DNA from 2 places in the Bacillus sp. P4_E1 genome. Region 2 is predicted to be linked to the other one. Evidence: a T-box and tRNA genes for the amino acid it is inferred to sense, from the RefSeq annotation. Region 2 holds a T-box; the other holds one or more tRNA genes.
The links. A T-box is a leader RNA that pairs with one kind of tRNA and senses whether it is charged. The one in region 2 lies ahead of asnS (asparagine--tRNA ligase), so its partner is inferred to be a tRNA-Asn.

Region 1: it encodes a tRNA-Asn, which carries the amino acid that the T-box ahead of asnS (asparagine--tRNA ligase) is inferred to sense. The anticodon was not compared.

The regions. Positions count from the first base shown of each region.
Region 1 covers NZ_JBFUIV010000021.1:41-4,204, forward strand. The annotation lists partial or broken rRNA gene AC1DS7_RS23220 (16S ribosomal RNA) at 1-114, opposite strand, end outside; tRNA gene AC1DS7_RS23225 (tRNA-Gly) at 191-261, opposite strand; tRNA gene AC1DS7_RS23230 (tRNA-Pro) at 263-339, opposite strand; tRNA gene AC1DS7_RS23235 (tRNA-Arg) at 343-419, opposite strand; tRNA gene AC1DS7_RS23240 (tRNA-Leu) at 516-598, opposite strand; tRNA gene AC1DS7_RS23245 (tRNA-Lys) at 615-687, opposite strand; tRNA gene AC1DS7_RS23250 (tRNA-Gln) at 693-767, opposite strand; tRNA gene AC1DS7_RS23255 (tRNA-Asp) at 855-930, opposite strand; tRNA gene AC1DS7_RS23260 (tRNA-Met) at 934-1,010, opposite strand; tRNA gene AC1DS7_RS23265 (tRNA-Val) at 1,035-1,110, opposite strand; tRNA gene AC1DS7_RS23270 (tRNA-Glu) at 1,115-1,189, opposite strand; tRNA gene AC1DS7_RS23275 (tRNA-Ser) at 1,198-1,288, opposite strand; tRNA gene AC1DS7_RS23280 (tRNA-Asn) at 1,292-1,366, opposite strand; gene AC1DS7_RS23285 (SprT family protein) at 1,481-1,936, opposite strand; gene cmpA (cortex morphogenetic protein CmpA) at 2,147-2,263, shown strand; gene AC1DS7_RS23295 (Tex family protein) at 2,321-4,164, opposite strand, start outside.
Region 2 covers NZ_JBFUIV010000013.1:22,096-34,076, forward strand. The annotation lists gene AC1DS7_RS18475 (endonuclease MutS2) at 1-2,281, opposite strand, end outside; gene polX (DNA polymerase/3'-5' exonuclease PolX) at 2,301-4,019, opposite strand; gene AC1DS7_RS18485 (CvpA family protein) at 4,075-4,614, opposite strand; gene zapA (cell division protein ZapA) at 4,617-4,886, opposite strand; gene rnhC (ribonuclease HIII) at 5,010-5,948, shown strand; gene AC1DS7_RS18500 (YuzL family protein) at 6,165-6,299, opposite strand; gene AC1DS7_RS18505 (SDR family oxidoreductase) at 6,382-7,284, opposite strand; gene asnS (asparagine--tRNA ligase) at 7,458-8,849, opposite strand; T-box leader at 8,902-9,153, opposite strand; gene pheT (phenylalanine--tRNA ligase subunit beta) at 9,389-11,809, opposite strand; gene pheS (phenylalanine--tRNA ligase subunit alpha) at 11,828-11,981, opposite strand, start outside.

The DNA of each region.
Region 1 (4,164 bases), on a different contig from region 2:
TCACCCGTCCGCCGCTAACTTCATAAGAGCAAGCTCTTAATCCATTCGCTCGACTTGCATGTATTAGGCACGCCGCCAGCGTTCATCCTGAGCCAGGATCAAACTCTCCAATAAAGTTAGTTTGTCTAGCATCTAAAAATAAAAATTGACGTTCACGTTGTTTGTTTCGTTCAGTTTTCAAAGAACTAAAAGCGGGTGAAGAGAATCGAACTCTCGACCAGAGCTTGGAAGGCTCTTGTTTTACCACTAAACTACACCCGCGTGGTCGGGAAGACAGGATTTGAACCTGCGACCCCCTGGTCCCAAACCAGGTGCTCTACCAAGCTGAGCCACTTCCCGTTATGGCGCGCCCGAGAGGAGTCGAACCCCTAACCTCTTGATCCGTAGTCAAACGCTCTATCCAATTGAGCTACGGGCGCTTATTCATGATGTTTTTTCGTCGTTGTATTTTGGCGACTCAATTATCTTACCATACTACATTTTCAAATGCAAGTACTTTTTAAAAGATTTTTTGATGCGGCCGAGAGGACTTGAACCTCCACGGGGTTTCCCCCACTAGGCCCTCAACCTAGCGCGTCTGCCGTTCCGCCACGACCGCGCGGAAAAAACAAAAGTGAGCCATGAAGGATTCGAACCTTCGACCCTCTGATTAAAAGTCAGATGCTCTACCAACTGAGCTAATGGCTCGTAAATGGCTGGGCTAGCTGGATTCGAACCAGCGCATGACGGAGTCAAAGTCCGTTGCCTTACCGCTTGGCTATAGCCCATCGAAATAGTTATCTTCTTTTCAAAGACAAATGTTATTTTACCATAATGTCCAATAAAAAACAACTGCTATATAGCAGAAGTTAAAATGGCGGTCCCGACCGGGGTCGAACCGGCGATCTCCTGCGTGACAGGCAGGCATGTTAACCACTACACCACGGGACCATTTGGTTGCGGGGACAGGATTTGAACCTGCGACCTTCGGGTTATGAGCCCGACGAGCTACCGTACTGCTCCACCCCGCGATAATATTATTTATATAATTTATATGGTGGAGGATGACGGGATCGAACCGCCGACCCCCTGCTTGTAAGGCAGGTGCTCTCCCAGCTGAGCTAATCCTCCGAAGTGGTGACCCGTACGGGATTCGAACCCGTGTTACCGCCGTGAAAGGGCGGTGTCTTAACCACTTGACCAACGGGCCAATATGTATGGCAGAGAAGAAGGGATTCGAACCCTCGCACCGCGTTAGCGATCTACTCCCTTAGCAGGGGAGCCCCTTGAGCCACTTGGGTACTTCTCTGTATGGCTCCGCAGGTAGGACTCGAACCTACGACCGATCGGTTAACAGCCGATAGCTCTACCACTGAGCTACTGCGGAATAATGAAGACAATTTGTATCTTATAAAAATTCTCATCGTAAGTCAAGAAGTTTTTTCACAACATCTTGCGCAAACGTGACATGTTTATAATATACTGGATTGCGTTTTCACTGTCAAGATGTTTTCACTACCAGTTTTAGTTGTCCTTTACACTTTCCACATACATATCTTTGTGTATTTATTTGACGTCTTCTTACATATTGAAAAGAACACCCCATACATTCATACATAGAAACTCTCATTTCCTCCTCACTAATCATTCGTTTACAAAAACGTGGTGCACCTACTTTCTTTAATAACTCACGAAAATCTCTATCTCGATGCTTATACCCTTTTCCTGTGATATGTAAGTGATAATGACAAAGTTCATGTTTAACAATCCCGACTAACTCTTCTTTTCCATATACTTCGTAATATCGATAATTCAATTCTATATTATGATTCTTCAATAGATAACGCCCACCAGTTGTACGTAACCTACTATTAAACATCGCTTTATGTAAAAACGGCATTCCAAAGCATTGTAACGATACCTCTTCCACTAACCGCTGAATTTCTTGCTCATCCATTCTCATTCCTCCTAAACTAAAAAATATTTCCACACTTTTCTCCCTTCTTATACATATAGTAAATAGTACATATACCCATCCTCATTCAAGAAGCGTGATTTCTAAAAATGCAGCATTGCTAGAAATCCACTCACCAACCTCTCATCAAAGTTACTTTAGCTAAAAGGAGCTACTTTTTTTGAGAGCAGGATTAAACAAGGAGGGATTCCTATGCCCACGTGGCTAAAGAAACAAATGCAACGTGCATATTTTGAGAAAAACCGGTATCAAATCAAGTTACTAAATGAATGCTGGTTTTATTATAGTAAAATACATCAAAGCTCATAATCAATTAAACTTTCCAGTTCATAAAAAAAGAGCAGTTTCATCTGCTCTCTTTTCTTACTATTCAATCGGTAACATTGATAATGCAACACGACCTTTTTTCGTATCAATATCATCTACCCATACCTTTACAATTTGTCCCACGGATACAATATCTAATGGATGCTTTACAAATTGTTTGCTTAGTTTAGAAATATGCACTAAACCATCTTGCTTCACACCAATATCAACAAAGGCACCGAAATCAACAACATTGCGGATCGTTCCCTCTAATTCCATACCACGCTTTAAATCTTCTAATTTTAAAATCCCCTTTTTCAAAAGTGGCTTTGGCAACTCATCCCTCATATCTCGCTCCGGGCTAATTAAAGCATCCATAATATCAACTAATGTCGGCTCACCAATCTCCGTCTCTTGAGATAATTTAGAAATATCTACTCCTTCGAAACTCTTTTGCAAGTTTGGTTTCCCCACATCATTCTTTGATAACCCTAAGCTCTTCAATAGCAATTCAACATTTTTATATTGTTCCGGATGAATCCCTGTGCGATCTAACGGATTCGCTCCTTCTAATATACGTAAAAACCCGATACATTGTTCATATGTTTTTGCACCTAAACGTGGGATTTTCTTTAACTCAGTACGCTTCGTGAATTTCCCATCTTCCTCACGCTTAGCTACAATATTTTTCGCAACTGTTTTTGATAACCCCGAAACATATTGCAACAATGCAACTGAAGCTGTATTTACATTAACACCAACTCGGTTAACTGCCGTCTCTACTACAAATGTTAATGATTCATTTAATCGCTTTTGAGATACATCATGTTGATATTGTCCCACCCCAACAGATTTAGGGTCAATTTTCACAAGCTCTGCAAGTGGATCTTGTAGACGTCTCCCAATTGAAACAGCACTTCTTTCTTCAACCTGTAAATTTGGAAACTCCTCGCGAGCTACATCAGATGCTGAGTACACACTAGCACCCGCTTCATTTACAATAATGTAAAATACATCTCGCTCTACATTTTGTAATACATCTACTATAAATTCTTCCGTTTCCCTCGAAGCTGTACCATTTCCAATCGCTATCATTTCAACTTCATATTTATCTATAATTGAAATGATTTTCGTTTTTGCATCCTCATATTTACGAGCAGGCGGATGCGGATAAATAACATCTATGTGAAGAACTTTTCCTGTATCATCTACTACAGCTAATTTACAACCGGTTCTATATGCTGGATCTACCGCTAACACAACTTTCCCTTTCATCGGAGGTTGTAATAATAAATTACGTAAATTCTCAGAGAAAATATGAATCGCTTGTTCTTCGGCCGTTTCCATTAATTCTTTACGAATTTCTCTTTCTATTGAAGGTTGAATTAATCGCTTATATCCATCTTCCATCGCTAATTGTACATAATGCGCACTTTTAGAAGCTTCATCAAGAATCATTTTTTTATGTAAAAACTGAAGAATTTCTTCAATTGGCGTGATAACAGAAACTCTTAATACGTCTTCCTTTTCACCACGATTCATAGCTAGTACACGATGCGGCACTACTTTTTGCAACGGTTCTTCATAGCCATAATACATTTCATATATATTCTTTTCATCTTTTTCTTTATCTTTTACAGATGAAGACATAATCCCTTTTCGGAAAGTAGTATTGCGAATCCAACTACGATATGCCGCATTATCCGAAACAAGTTCCGCAATAATATCTTGCGCACCTTGCAACGCATCTTCTGCAGACGCCACTTCCTTTTCTGCATTAACAAATTCCATAGCCTTCTCTGCTGGATTTTCTTTTTTATATAATAATAGCCACTCAGCTAACGGTTCTAATCCCTTTTCTTTAGCAATTGTAGCTTTCGTTCTTCTTTTTTCTTTATATGGAC
Region 2 (11,981 bases):
TCTTCAAGTAATCTTGTACACCTTGGCGAAGCGCTCCTGTTCCTTTACCGTGAATAATTGATACACGAGGATAGCTTGCAAGCTGTGCATCGTCTAAATATTTTTCAACGCGCATCATTGCATCTTCATAACGTTCGCCGCGAAGGTCTAGCTCTAACGACACGTGATAATCTCTACCCTTCACACTTGCGACTGCTTTTTTCTCAGTTTGCTTCGGTGTATTAATGTATTCCATATTGGATTCTTTCACTTTCATCTTCAGAATACCAATTTGTACGCTCCACTCTGTATCACTTACTTTTTCAAGCAATTGACCTTTTTGACCGAACGTTAACACTTTTACTTCATCACCTGATCGTAACTGTTGTTTTGGCGCTGTGTTTTTCACGTTTACTTTTTGTTTCTTCACAAGCTCTGGCGCCGCACCTTCTAGACGGCTCTTCGCTTCAATAAGCTCATGGTCTTTCACGTTTATAAGCTGTGCTTTACGCAATTGACGAAGTTCTTGAATAATGCCTTCTGCTTCTTGCTTTGCAGCTTCGACTTTTTCTTCCCCTTCTTTTTGCGCTTTTAATAATTTTTCATCGCGCTCATCGTTAAATTCAATAATTTGACGTTGTAATTCACGATGAAGTTTTTCAGATTGCTTACGATGCTCTTCCGCTTCTTTTCGTTCGCGCTCTGCATTTTTTTGGCTTTCTTCTAGCTTTGCAATCATATTTTCGATTTTGTTCGTATCTGTACTAATATGGTTACGAGCGCGATCAATAACGCGATCAGACAAACCAAGACGCTTCGAAATTTCAAAGGCGTTACTACGTCCTGGTACACCGATTAATAATTTGTACGTTGGGCTTAATGTATTCACATCGAACTCAACGCTCGCATTAATAACTTGCTCACGATTGTATCCATATGCTTTTAATTCTGGGTAATGCGTCGTTGCAACAACGCGAGCACCACGGTTACATACTTCATCTAAAATAGAAATCGCTAGTGCAGCCCCTTCTTGCGGATCTGTCCCAGCACCTAATTCATCAAATAGGACTAAACTTTCAAAATCAGCTTTTTCTAAAATATCTACAATGTTTACCATATGAGAAGAGAATGTACTTAAATTTTGTTCAATCGATTGCTCATCACCGATATCAGCAAAGATGTTTTTAAATACACATATCTCTGATTCATCCATTACTGGGATATGAAGACCAGATTGCGCCATTAAGACACAAATACCGACTGTTTTAAGTGTAACTGTTTTACCACCTGTATTCGGTCCTGTAATAACGATTGTTGTAAAGTCTTTACCAAGCATAATGTTATTTGGCACGATAATTTCCGGATCAATAAGCGGATGGCGTGCTTGTTTTAAATCCATGTAGCGTTCATTATTTACGATTGGCTTCGTCGCTTTAATTCGCTTCGCATAAAGAGCTTTCGCAAAAATAAAATCAAGATTTGCAACTACTTCTACGTTTGATAAAACAATATCAGCTTCCACTGCTACTTCTTCCGTTAACATCATTAAAATGCGTTCTACTTCTTGTTTTTCTTTCACACGTGCTTCTTGAAGTGCGTTATTTAATTCCACGATTACTTGCGGTTCGATAAATAATGTTTGTCCAGAAGCAGATTGATCGTGAACAATACCACCATATACGCCGCGGTATTCTTGTTTTACCGGGATTACGTAGCGTTCGTTACGAATCGTTACAATTGCATCTGATAACATTTTTTGCGCGTTTGAAGAACGCGTCATGTTTTCTAATTTCTCACGAATACGGCTTTCCGCAGTACGAATTTGATTACGAATACCACGCAATTTGTCACTTGCGCTATCGACTACTTCACCGCCGTCACCAATACAATTTGTAATCTTCTTTTCTAAATCATATAAAGACACAATTTGTGCGACATGTGTTTCTAAAATTGGAAGCTCAACACCGTTGTCAATCATATCGTCAATGAAACGTTTCATTTGGCGACTACCGTACATCGTACTTGCGATTTCAATTAATTCATGAGTACTTAACATACTTCCAATTTTCGCACGCTTAATATTTGCACGAATATCAGAAATCCCTCCAAGTGGTACATGTCCTTTTAAACGGATGACTTTCGCTGCCTCATCCGTTGTTTCTTGCAATTCCACAATTTCTTCAAAATCTGTGCTTGGCACTAAATTCTTCACTTTATCACGACCAAGTGAAGATGCTGTATGTTCAAGTAATTGTTCTTTTACTTTATTATATTCTAATACACGCAACGTTCGTTCTAACATGTTGCAGGTCCCCCCTGTATTACTTATTACGTTTAATATAGTCTAATAAACGTTCAATATCCCATGTGTTAATCACGTTATCTTTTTGAATCCAACCTTTACGCGCTGCTGCTACACCTGTTTCCATATCTTCTAACATTTCAAGTGTATGGGCATCCGTATTAATCGCTACTTTTACACCAGCATCTTGTGCTTGTTTTAATAATTTCGCGCTTAAATCTAGACGGTTTGGATTTGCATTTAATTCTAAAACTGTATTTGTTTCTTTTGCGAGCTGGATTAATAAATCTGTATCTACATCGTAACCCTCACGGCGCCCAAGAAGACGTCCTGTCGGATGGGCAATCATTGTGACATGCTTATTCTCAAGTGCAGTGCGAAGACGCTTCATAATCGTTTCACGGTCTTGTGAGAAGCTAGAGTGAATGGCTCCAATGACATAATCTAGTTCTGCTAATACTTCATCGTCAAAATCAAGTGTCGCATCTGGTAAAATGTCCATTTCAATCCCGCGCAAAATTGTAATGTCTGGATACTTTTCATTCATACGTTCAATTTCTTTCGCTTGTTCACGAAGACGCTCTTTCGTTAAACCGTTCGCTACTTTCAAGTATTGCGAGTGATCAGTAATTGCCATAAATTTATATCCACGAGCGCGGCACGCTTGTACCATTTCTTCAATTGAAAAAGCACCGTCACTCCACGTTGTATGCATATGTAAATCACCCTGTATATCAGAGAACTGAATTAAGTTCGGATACTCTTTAATTAATTCAATTTCTTTTCCATCTTCACGCACTTCTGGTGGGATGAATGGAAGGCCAAAGTGGGCGAAGAATGCTTCTTCTGTTTCGAATGTTTTCACTTCACCTGTCTCTAAGATTTCCACACCGTATTCACTAATTTTTTCGCCTCTATCTTTCGCAATTTGGCGCATTTTTACGTTATGGTCTTTTGATCCTGTGAAATGGTGAAGAGTTGTAATAAATTCTTCTGGTTTTACTAAGCGGAAGTCAATTGAAATATCATATTCATATTGAAGACGAACAGATACTTTCGTATCTCCACTTGCAATCACTTCAATCATATTATCAAATTGTAGTAAATGTTCACGCACTACTGCTGGCTCTGTCGTTGCAATGATGAAATCTAAGTCCTTCACTGTCTCACGAACACGGCGTAAACTACCAGCGCGTGAGAAACGAATTATTTCAGCAACATTCGACAATTTCCCCTCTATTTCCCCGGCAATAGGCAATACCATCGCAATTGGTAAACGCTCTGGACGAGAGCCTACTTGATCAATTGCTTCTAATATTTTCTCTTCTGTTTTCTTACCGAATCCAGCTAAAGCTTGTACTTTATTTTCTTCACAAACAGCTTTTAACGTTTCCATATCAACAACACCAAGTTCTTTGTATAACTTGGCCACCTTCTTACCACCAAGGCCTGGTAGTTTTAATAGTGGTAATAAACTGCTTGGTACTTCTTTTTCAAGTTCTTGTAGTACTTCAGATGTTCCCGATTCTATATATTCTTGAATAACTGCTGCTGTTCCTTTTCCGATACCTGGAATCTTTGTGAAATCTTCAATTTCAGAAAGACTACGGTCATCACTTTCTAGTGCTGCCGCCGCTTTACGGAATGCAGATATTTTAAATGGATTCGCGCCCTTTAGTTCCATAAATAGGCCAATTGTCTCTAGTAATTTGATAACTTGTTTTTTATTCACTTTCATCATTTCCCCGCCTTTCTTTCATAGAAAAAAACTTCTCTTTCCGAAAAAAGAGAAGTTACACTCTGCTACCTGTCTGCCATAGTTCCTTCACCTTTTCAGAAAGAATCGGTGTATCGTCTACAATTATTTTGCTAATTGATGATTTTTGTAATGGTGTTTGTATTTGTTCAATTGGAAGAATTGTTCCAACAATAATTAAGACAAACAGAATGATATACACTTCTAAAAAGCCAAGAAGTGCCCCAGCAACCGCATTGACTTGCTTTAAAACTGGGATTTCTGCAAACATATTCAGTAAATTACCAAGTAGTGAAAGTGCGATTTTTGTAATAATAAATAATACAATAAACGCAATTGCTTGATAGAAGACACCCTCAATATTATTCGCATCTATCCATTCTGGAACAGATACATTCTTATCGAATGGATACGGAATAAATTTCGCAAGCGTTGGCGCTAAATCTTTACAGTACCAGTATGCAACGAGGTATGCGATAATAAAGCTTGTTAACTTTACAAGTTGCAAAATAAATCCTCTGCGTAAACCGAGGAAAAATCCCATAACAAGCAATAAAATGATAATAATATCAATCATGTTTATTCCATTCCTTTTTGTGTCATACTTTCTTTCAACTTCTCATGTTCTTCTTTTAATTTTATGTAATCGTGTATGACGTTTACCGCCGTCAATACCGCTAGTCTACTCGTATCAAGCGAAGGATTCTTGGCATTGAGTTCGCGCATTTTATCATCCACAATCGCTGCTACCATGCGGATATGACTTGTACTTTCATCGCCAACAACTGAATACTGTTGGCCATATATTTCTACATTAATTCGACTTTTATTTCCCTTTTGTTGTGACAACTCACCGGCCTCCAATCACGTACAGAATCCTAAAGTTTATCATACCATGAACCATCATAATATGGAAACAGAAAGAACAATCCGATATGATAAAAATAACAACATAAAAAAGGAGCGACCATTTTGTCAAATTCTATCGTAATACAAACAAGTTCTACAGTAATTGAAGACATGAAACAACAATACAAACAAGCACTTAGCCCCAAAATTCCGCAAGGCGGTATCTTTATGGCAAAGGTTCCATCTTGCACAATTACAGCTTATAAATCAGGAAAAGTAATGTTTCAAGGTGGACGTGCTGAAGCAGAGGCTTCTCGTTGGCAAACTGTCTCTCAAACACCAAAATCCGCTGTAAAAAAATCGGTCAATTCGCATCAATATGCACCACCTTCTTCTATTGGTACAATGTCGATTTTAGGGTCCGATGAAGTAGGTACTGGAGATTTCTTTGGACCGATGACAGTTGTTGCTGTATATGTGGATGCGAAGCAAATTCCACTTTTAAAAGAACTCGGTGTAAAAGACTCCAAAAACTTAAATGATGCTCAAATTGCTGAGATTGCAAAACAACTCCTTCACGTTGTTCCTTACAGCTCCCTCGTTCTTCATAATGAAAAATATAACGAGCTATTTGATAAAGGAAACAACCAAGGTAAACTAAAAGCTTTACTACATAACAAAGCCATCACAAACTTATTGGCTAAAATTGCACCTACAACACCTGAGGGTATCTTAATCGACCAATTTACACAGCCTGATACATACTATAAATATTTATCGAAACAAAAACAGGTACAGCGTGAAAATGTTTACTTCGCTACAAAAGGTGAAAGTGTCCATTTAGCAGTAGCCGCCGCTTCCATTTTAGCTCGTTACTCATTCGTAAAACAATTTGACGAACTAAGCAAAAAAGCTGGTATGCAACTTCCGAAAGGTGCTGGTAAACAAGTTGATATTGCCGCTGCTAAATTAATTCAAAAAGTCGGTAAAGAAAGACTACCTGAATTTGTGAAAGTGCATTTTGCTAATACAGAGAAGGCGTTTCGCTTATTAAAAAAATAACTACTTTTTAGTATCGACAGGATATGAATGAACTAAACAAGGCGAAAAGAATTGAATTCTTTTCGCCTTTTATGGATGAAAAATGGATAAATAGAATCTCACACGTTCCTATTTTTGTCGCACTTCTTCGTTATATCGATATATATTTAAATTTAGGACGATATATATTCACTATTCACCTAAAAAAAGAGAGTCTCCATGACTCCCTTTTTATGTTTAACTTCGTTTCTGCTTCTTATTTGATGAAGGTACTTTATAAGAACCCGTTTCATGCGTAGTCGTTCCTTGTCCTTCCACTTCCGGAGAACCTAAGCTTGATCTAGAATGGTCTGTTTTCACTTTCTTACTCATTACAATCACCCCCAAGATTACTTTTCACTTAAGAGTAAAAAACTATTCAGCATAACCATCTGAACATATACTGGCTACTCTTTTATCCTCCTGTCTGTTTTTCACTAATGTCCCATAGACGTTTTGCGGCATCCTTATCCAAGGCAGCTTCAGACATTTTTCCTATTTGCTTATCGGCATAGTAATAACCACTATGATCAGTAAATCCAGTTGATTCTGCTAGCCATATTAGAGTTTCAGCACCTTCCTCGGGTGTACGAGAGAAAGGTTTCATTGCTGCCATAGTTAAGCGAGCAACCAGACCATTGTCCTGGTTAAAATTCGTATCCACTAGCCCTGGATCAAAGCTATAGGCACTAACACTCGTTCCCTCCAACCGCTGTGCCAATTCAGAGGTGAATAAAATGTTAGCCAGTTTTGTTTGCGCATAACGCATTGTGGGACCGCCCATGAACTTCTTAACACCGCGATAAAGTTGTTCTGCATCTAGATCACCGAAGTCAATTCCCTTTTTAGCCATTTTGTGACCGTGAGATGCAGTGGTAATGACACGAGCAGGAGCACTTTCTTTTAAACGCTCCAACAACAAATTAGTGAGTAAGAATGGACCTAAATGGTTTACCGCCCAGGTCATCTCCAAACCGTCCTTCGTAAGCTGCCTTGTTTGAAATAAAGCACCAGCATTATTCACTAATATATCTATTCTCGGACACCTTTCTAAAATATCAGTAGCTACCCGGCGTATAGATTGTTGGGAAGCCATATCAGCTAAAAATATATCTACCACTGCATTCCCATTCGTTACATTTTTAATTTGAGTCATAACATCATTCGCTTTTGCTTCGTTACGTGCAATGATTCCTAGTTTGGCACCGCGTTCTGCAAATACCTTAGCTGCCGCTAATCCAATACCACTTGTTGCACCAGTGATCACTATATACTTGTCACGCAATGTCCACTTTGTATGACTTGGAATTTCTCCCATTGTACAAAAACCCCTTCCCTATAAATGTCGCATTCGTTTTACTTATATATGAAGTGGGAAGGGAACTATGAACAACATCTTTTCCAATCGTGAAATACTTTATAAAATTCGGCTTGTAGTTACACCCTTTCCAATAAAAAAAGCGAGAGGAAATCCTCTCGCTTTTTTATATCTTAAAACTCAGAAGAACCTGGAGTTCTTGGGAATGGAATTACGTCACGGATGTTAGCCATGCCAGTAATGTACATTAGGAAGCGCTCGAAACCTAGACCGAATCCAGCGTGTTTTGTACCGCCGTATTTTCTAAGTTCTAAGTACCACCAGTAGTCCTCTTCGTTCATACCTAATTCTTTAATTCTGTCTACTAAAACGTCCATTCTTTCTTCACGTTGACTTCCGCCGATTAATTCGCCGATGCCAGGAACTAGAAGGTCAGTAGCTGCTACTGTTTTACCATCTTCGTTCATACGCATGTAGAATGCTTTAATGTCTTTCGGATAGTCAGTTACGAATACAGGGCGTTTGAAGATTTCTTCTGATAAGTATCTTTCGTGCTCTGTTTGTAAGTCAATACCCCATTCTACTGGGTATTTGAATTCAGCACCTGATTCTTGAAGTACTTTAATTGCTTCTGTATAAGTGATGCGACCGAAGTCAGAGTTGATTACGTTGTTCATGCGCTCTAGAACTGTTTTATCAACGAAGCTGTTGAAGAAGTCCATTTCTTCTGGTGCATGCTCTAGTACGTATTTCATTGCATATTTCAGCATATCTTCTGTAAGATCCATTACATCGCCTAACTCAGCGAATGCAATCTCAGGCTCAACCATCCAGAACTCAGCTGCGTGGCGAGTTGTGTTTGAGTTTTCTGCACGGAATGTAGGACCGAATGTGTACACATCACGGAATGCTAACGCATAAGCTTCAGCATTAAGCTGTCCACTTACTGTTAAGTTTGTTTCTTTACCGAAGAAGTCTTTTGATTCGTCAACTTGTCCGTCTTCACCTTTAGGTACGTTGTTTAAATCTTGCGTTGTTACGCGGAACATTTCGCCTGCACCTTCTGTATCACTACCAGTGATGATTGGTGTGTGAACATGTACGAATCCACGCTCTTGGAAGAACTGGTGAATCGCAAATGCTGCGATAGAACGCACACGGAACGTTGCAGAGAATGCATTTGTTCTTGGACGTAAGTGAGCGATTGTACGTAAATATTCAAACGTATGACGCTTCTTTTGAAGTGGGTAATCAGAGTCTGATAAGCCCTCGATATCAATTTTTTCTGCTTTAATTTCAAATGGTTGCTTCGCTCCAGGCGTTGCAATTACTTTACCTTCTACTTTAACTGAAGAGCTTAGTGGAAGCTTTGCAATTTCTTTGAAGTTCTCTAATTCTGTATCGAAAACGATTTGAACACCTTTGAAGAAGCTACCGTCGTTTAATTCGATGAAACCAAATGCTTTTGAATCACGTAAGTTACGAATCCAACCCGATACTTGTACTGTTTGATCTGCGTATTTATCTGTATCTCTATACAGACTTTTTACTAATGTGTTTTCCATAGTAAAATTCTCCTTTACTCATATATTTAAATACAAAAAAACCTTTCATCCATAAAGGGACGAAAGGTTAAACTTCGCGGTACCACCCAATTTGTCATAAAGACCAACTTTAACTCGTATGTAATACATACTTCCCGGTTTGTAACAGGCCGGATTCCCGTCTAAGTCTACTCTTGAATACAAGTTTCAATTTCGGTTAGCAACTCCAAGGTGTTCTTCACATATACCGCCTCATCAGGCTCTCACCGTCCCTGACTCGCTTTGGATTATAGTATATACTACTTTTCCTTATCATCGTCTTTCGTTTTGTTAAACTAAAATTAATGTACTACATTCGAGAGAAAGATGCAAGATGCCAGAAAATATATCAGCGATTTTCGCAATATATCGACCGTAACTCCAAATATATCAGCGATTTTTATAATATATCGATCATAACTCCAAATATATCGGCGATTTTTATAATATATCGACTTACCGACATTTTCCGACAATCGTGCCATAAAAAAAATTGCCGGACTTAATCCGGCAATTTTTTATTACTTACGTAACTCCGCACCAAATTTCTCTTCTACCGCTGTTAATACACGGTTATGTGCTTCTGTTACTTCTTCGTCTGTTAATGTACGTTCTGCATCGAAGTAGTTCATAGAGAATGCAAGTGATTTCCTGCCTTCTTCCATTTTTTCACCTTCGTATAAGTCGAATAGTGCTACGTCTTTCAGAAGTTCTCCGCCAGCTTCAGCAATGACTTGCTTCATTTCACCAGCTTTTGTTTCTGTTGTTACTACAACAGCCATATCACGTGTCATAGATGGGAAACGTGGAATTGCTGAGTAGTAAGTTCCCTCAGCGTCTGCACCGAATACTTTTGCAAGAGATAATTCGAATACGAATGTATTTTTCACATCTAATTGTTTTTCTGTTTCCGGGTGCAATTGACCGATGAATCCGATTGCTTCACCATCTAATACGATGTCAGCAGTACGGCCTGGGTGCATACCTTCACGTTTTGCTGGTGCATAAGTGATTTGATTTGCCACGCCAAGTACGTCGAATAATCCTTCTAATACACCTTTAACAACGAAGAAGTCTACAACTTTCTTCTCACCTTGCCATGCATGGTGAAGAGCAAGACCTGTCATAACACCTGCAAGATGTTGTTCTTCTTTCGGAAGTTCTCCTGCTTCTGTTGGTAAGAAGATAGAACCTACTTCATATAATGCAACGCTGTCGTTTTTACGTGCAACATTGTATGAAACTGCTTCTAACAATTGTGGCACTAAGCTTAAACGAAGTTGGCTACGCTCTTCGCTCATTGGAAGCGCAAGATTGACAGGAGCTTTTTCGTTCGGCTCAACCATATATTGTTTCGCTTTGTCAGCGCTTGTTAATGAATATGTGATTGCTTCATATAAACCAGCACCTTCTAGGAAGCGGCGTACTTTACGACGTTTCGTTTGTGCTGATGTTAATTTACCACGTGTCATTGTTCCAGATGGTAATGTAACTGGAATGTGATCATAACCATACAGACGACCTACTTCTTCTACTAAGTCTTCTGAAATTGTAATGTCAGGACGACGTGCTGGTACATTTACATGGAATGTTCCTTCTACTTCTGTGAATGGGAATTTTAAGTTTGTGAACATTGTACCCATTTCACTCGCAGAAATATCTGTACCTAATACACGATTTACTTTTTCAGCTGTAACAGATACTGTACGTTCTTGTACTTGTAAGTTATCAGCTTCTACTACACCTTCAAGTGCTTCTCCACCAGCGTATTTTGCCATTAAAGCAGCTGCATGTTGAATTGCTTCAAATGTACGTGTTGGGTCGATTCCTTTTTCAAAACGTGCACTTGATTCGCTACGAAGACCTAAGTCTTTTGATGTACGACGCACTGTTTGACCTGCAAAGTATGCAGACTCAATTAGAACGTTTACTGTCTCGCTATCAACTTCAGAATCCGCTCCGCCCATTACACCAGCAACAGCTAACGCTTTTGTGCCGTTTGTAATTACAAGATGGTGGCTTTGTAACGTACGTTCTTGAGCATCTAATGTTTGAATCTTTTCGCCTTCTTTTGCAAGACGAACAACGATTTCTTTTGAACCTAATTTATCGTAATCGAATGCATGTAACGGTTGACCGTATTCCATTAAAATGTAGTTTGTAATATCAACTACATTACTAATTGGACGAATGCCAGCTGCCATAAGACGAGTTTGCATCCACATTGGTGATGGACCAATCTTTACGTTCTTCACCATTTTTGCAATATATAATGGGTTTTCTTCTTTCGCTTCTACACTTACAGAAATGTAATCAGAAGTTTTTTCTGCTGTTTCTTGTAAGTCGATAGCTGGAAGTTTTACTTCACGGCCGTAAATAGCAGCTACTTCATATGCAACACCTAACATGTTTAAGCAATCTGCACGGTTTGGTGTTAAACCAAGCTCAAGTACTTCATCATTTAAATTTAAAATTTCAAGTGCATCTGCACCAACTTCAGCATCACTTGGGAAGATGAAGATACCGTCTGCATATTCTTTCGCAACGAATTTCCCATCGATACCAAGCTCTTGAAGAGCACAAACCATACCGTGAGAAGCTTCCCCGCGTAGTTTTGCTTTTTTAATTTTGAAGTTACCAGGAAGTACAGCGCCAACTTTTGCAACTGGTACTTTTAAACCTTTTGCAATGTTAGCAGCTCCACAAATAATTTGAACCGGTTCTTCTTCACCGATATCGATTAAGCATTTGCTTAATTTATCAGCTTCTGGGTGTTTTTCACATTCTAATACGTGACCAACTACAACACCTTTTACACCTTTATTTAATACTTCAACACCTTCTACTTCAATACCACTTTTCGTGATTTTGTCTGCTAGTTCTTGTGCTGTTACATCTTTAATATCTACATACTCTTGTAACCAACGATATGATACGAACATATTTATCCTCTCCTTCCCTTACGCTCGTTTGAACTGCTGTAAGAAACGTACATCATTTGTATAGAAATGACGAATGTCATCTACGCCGTATTTCAACATTGCGATACGCTCTGCGCCCATACCGAATGCGAAACCTTGATATTCTTTTGAATCATAACCAGCCATTTCAAGT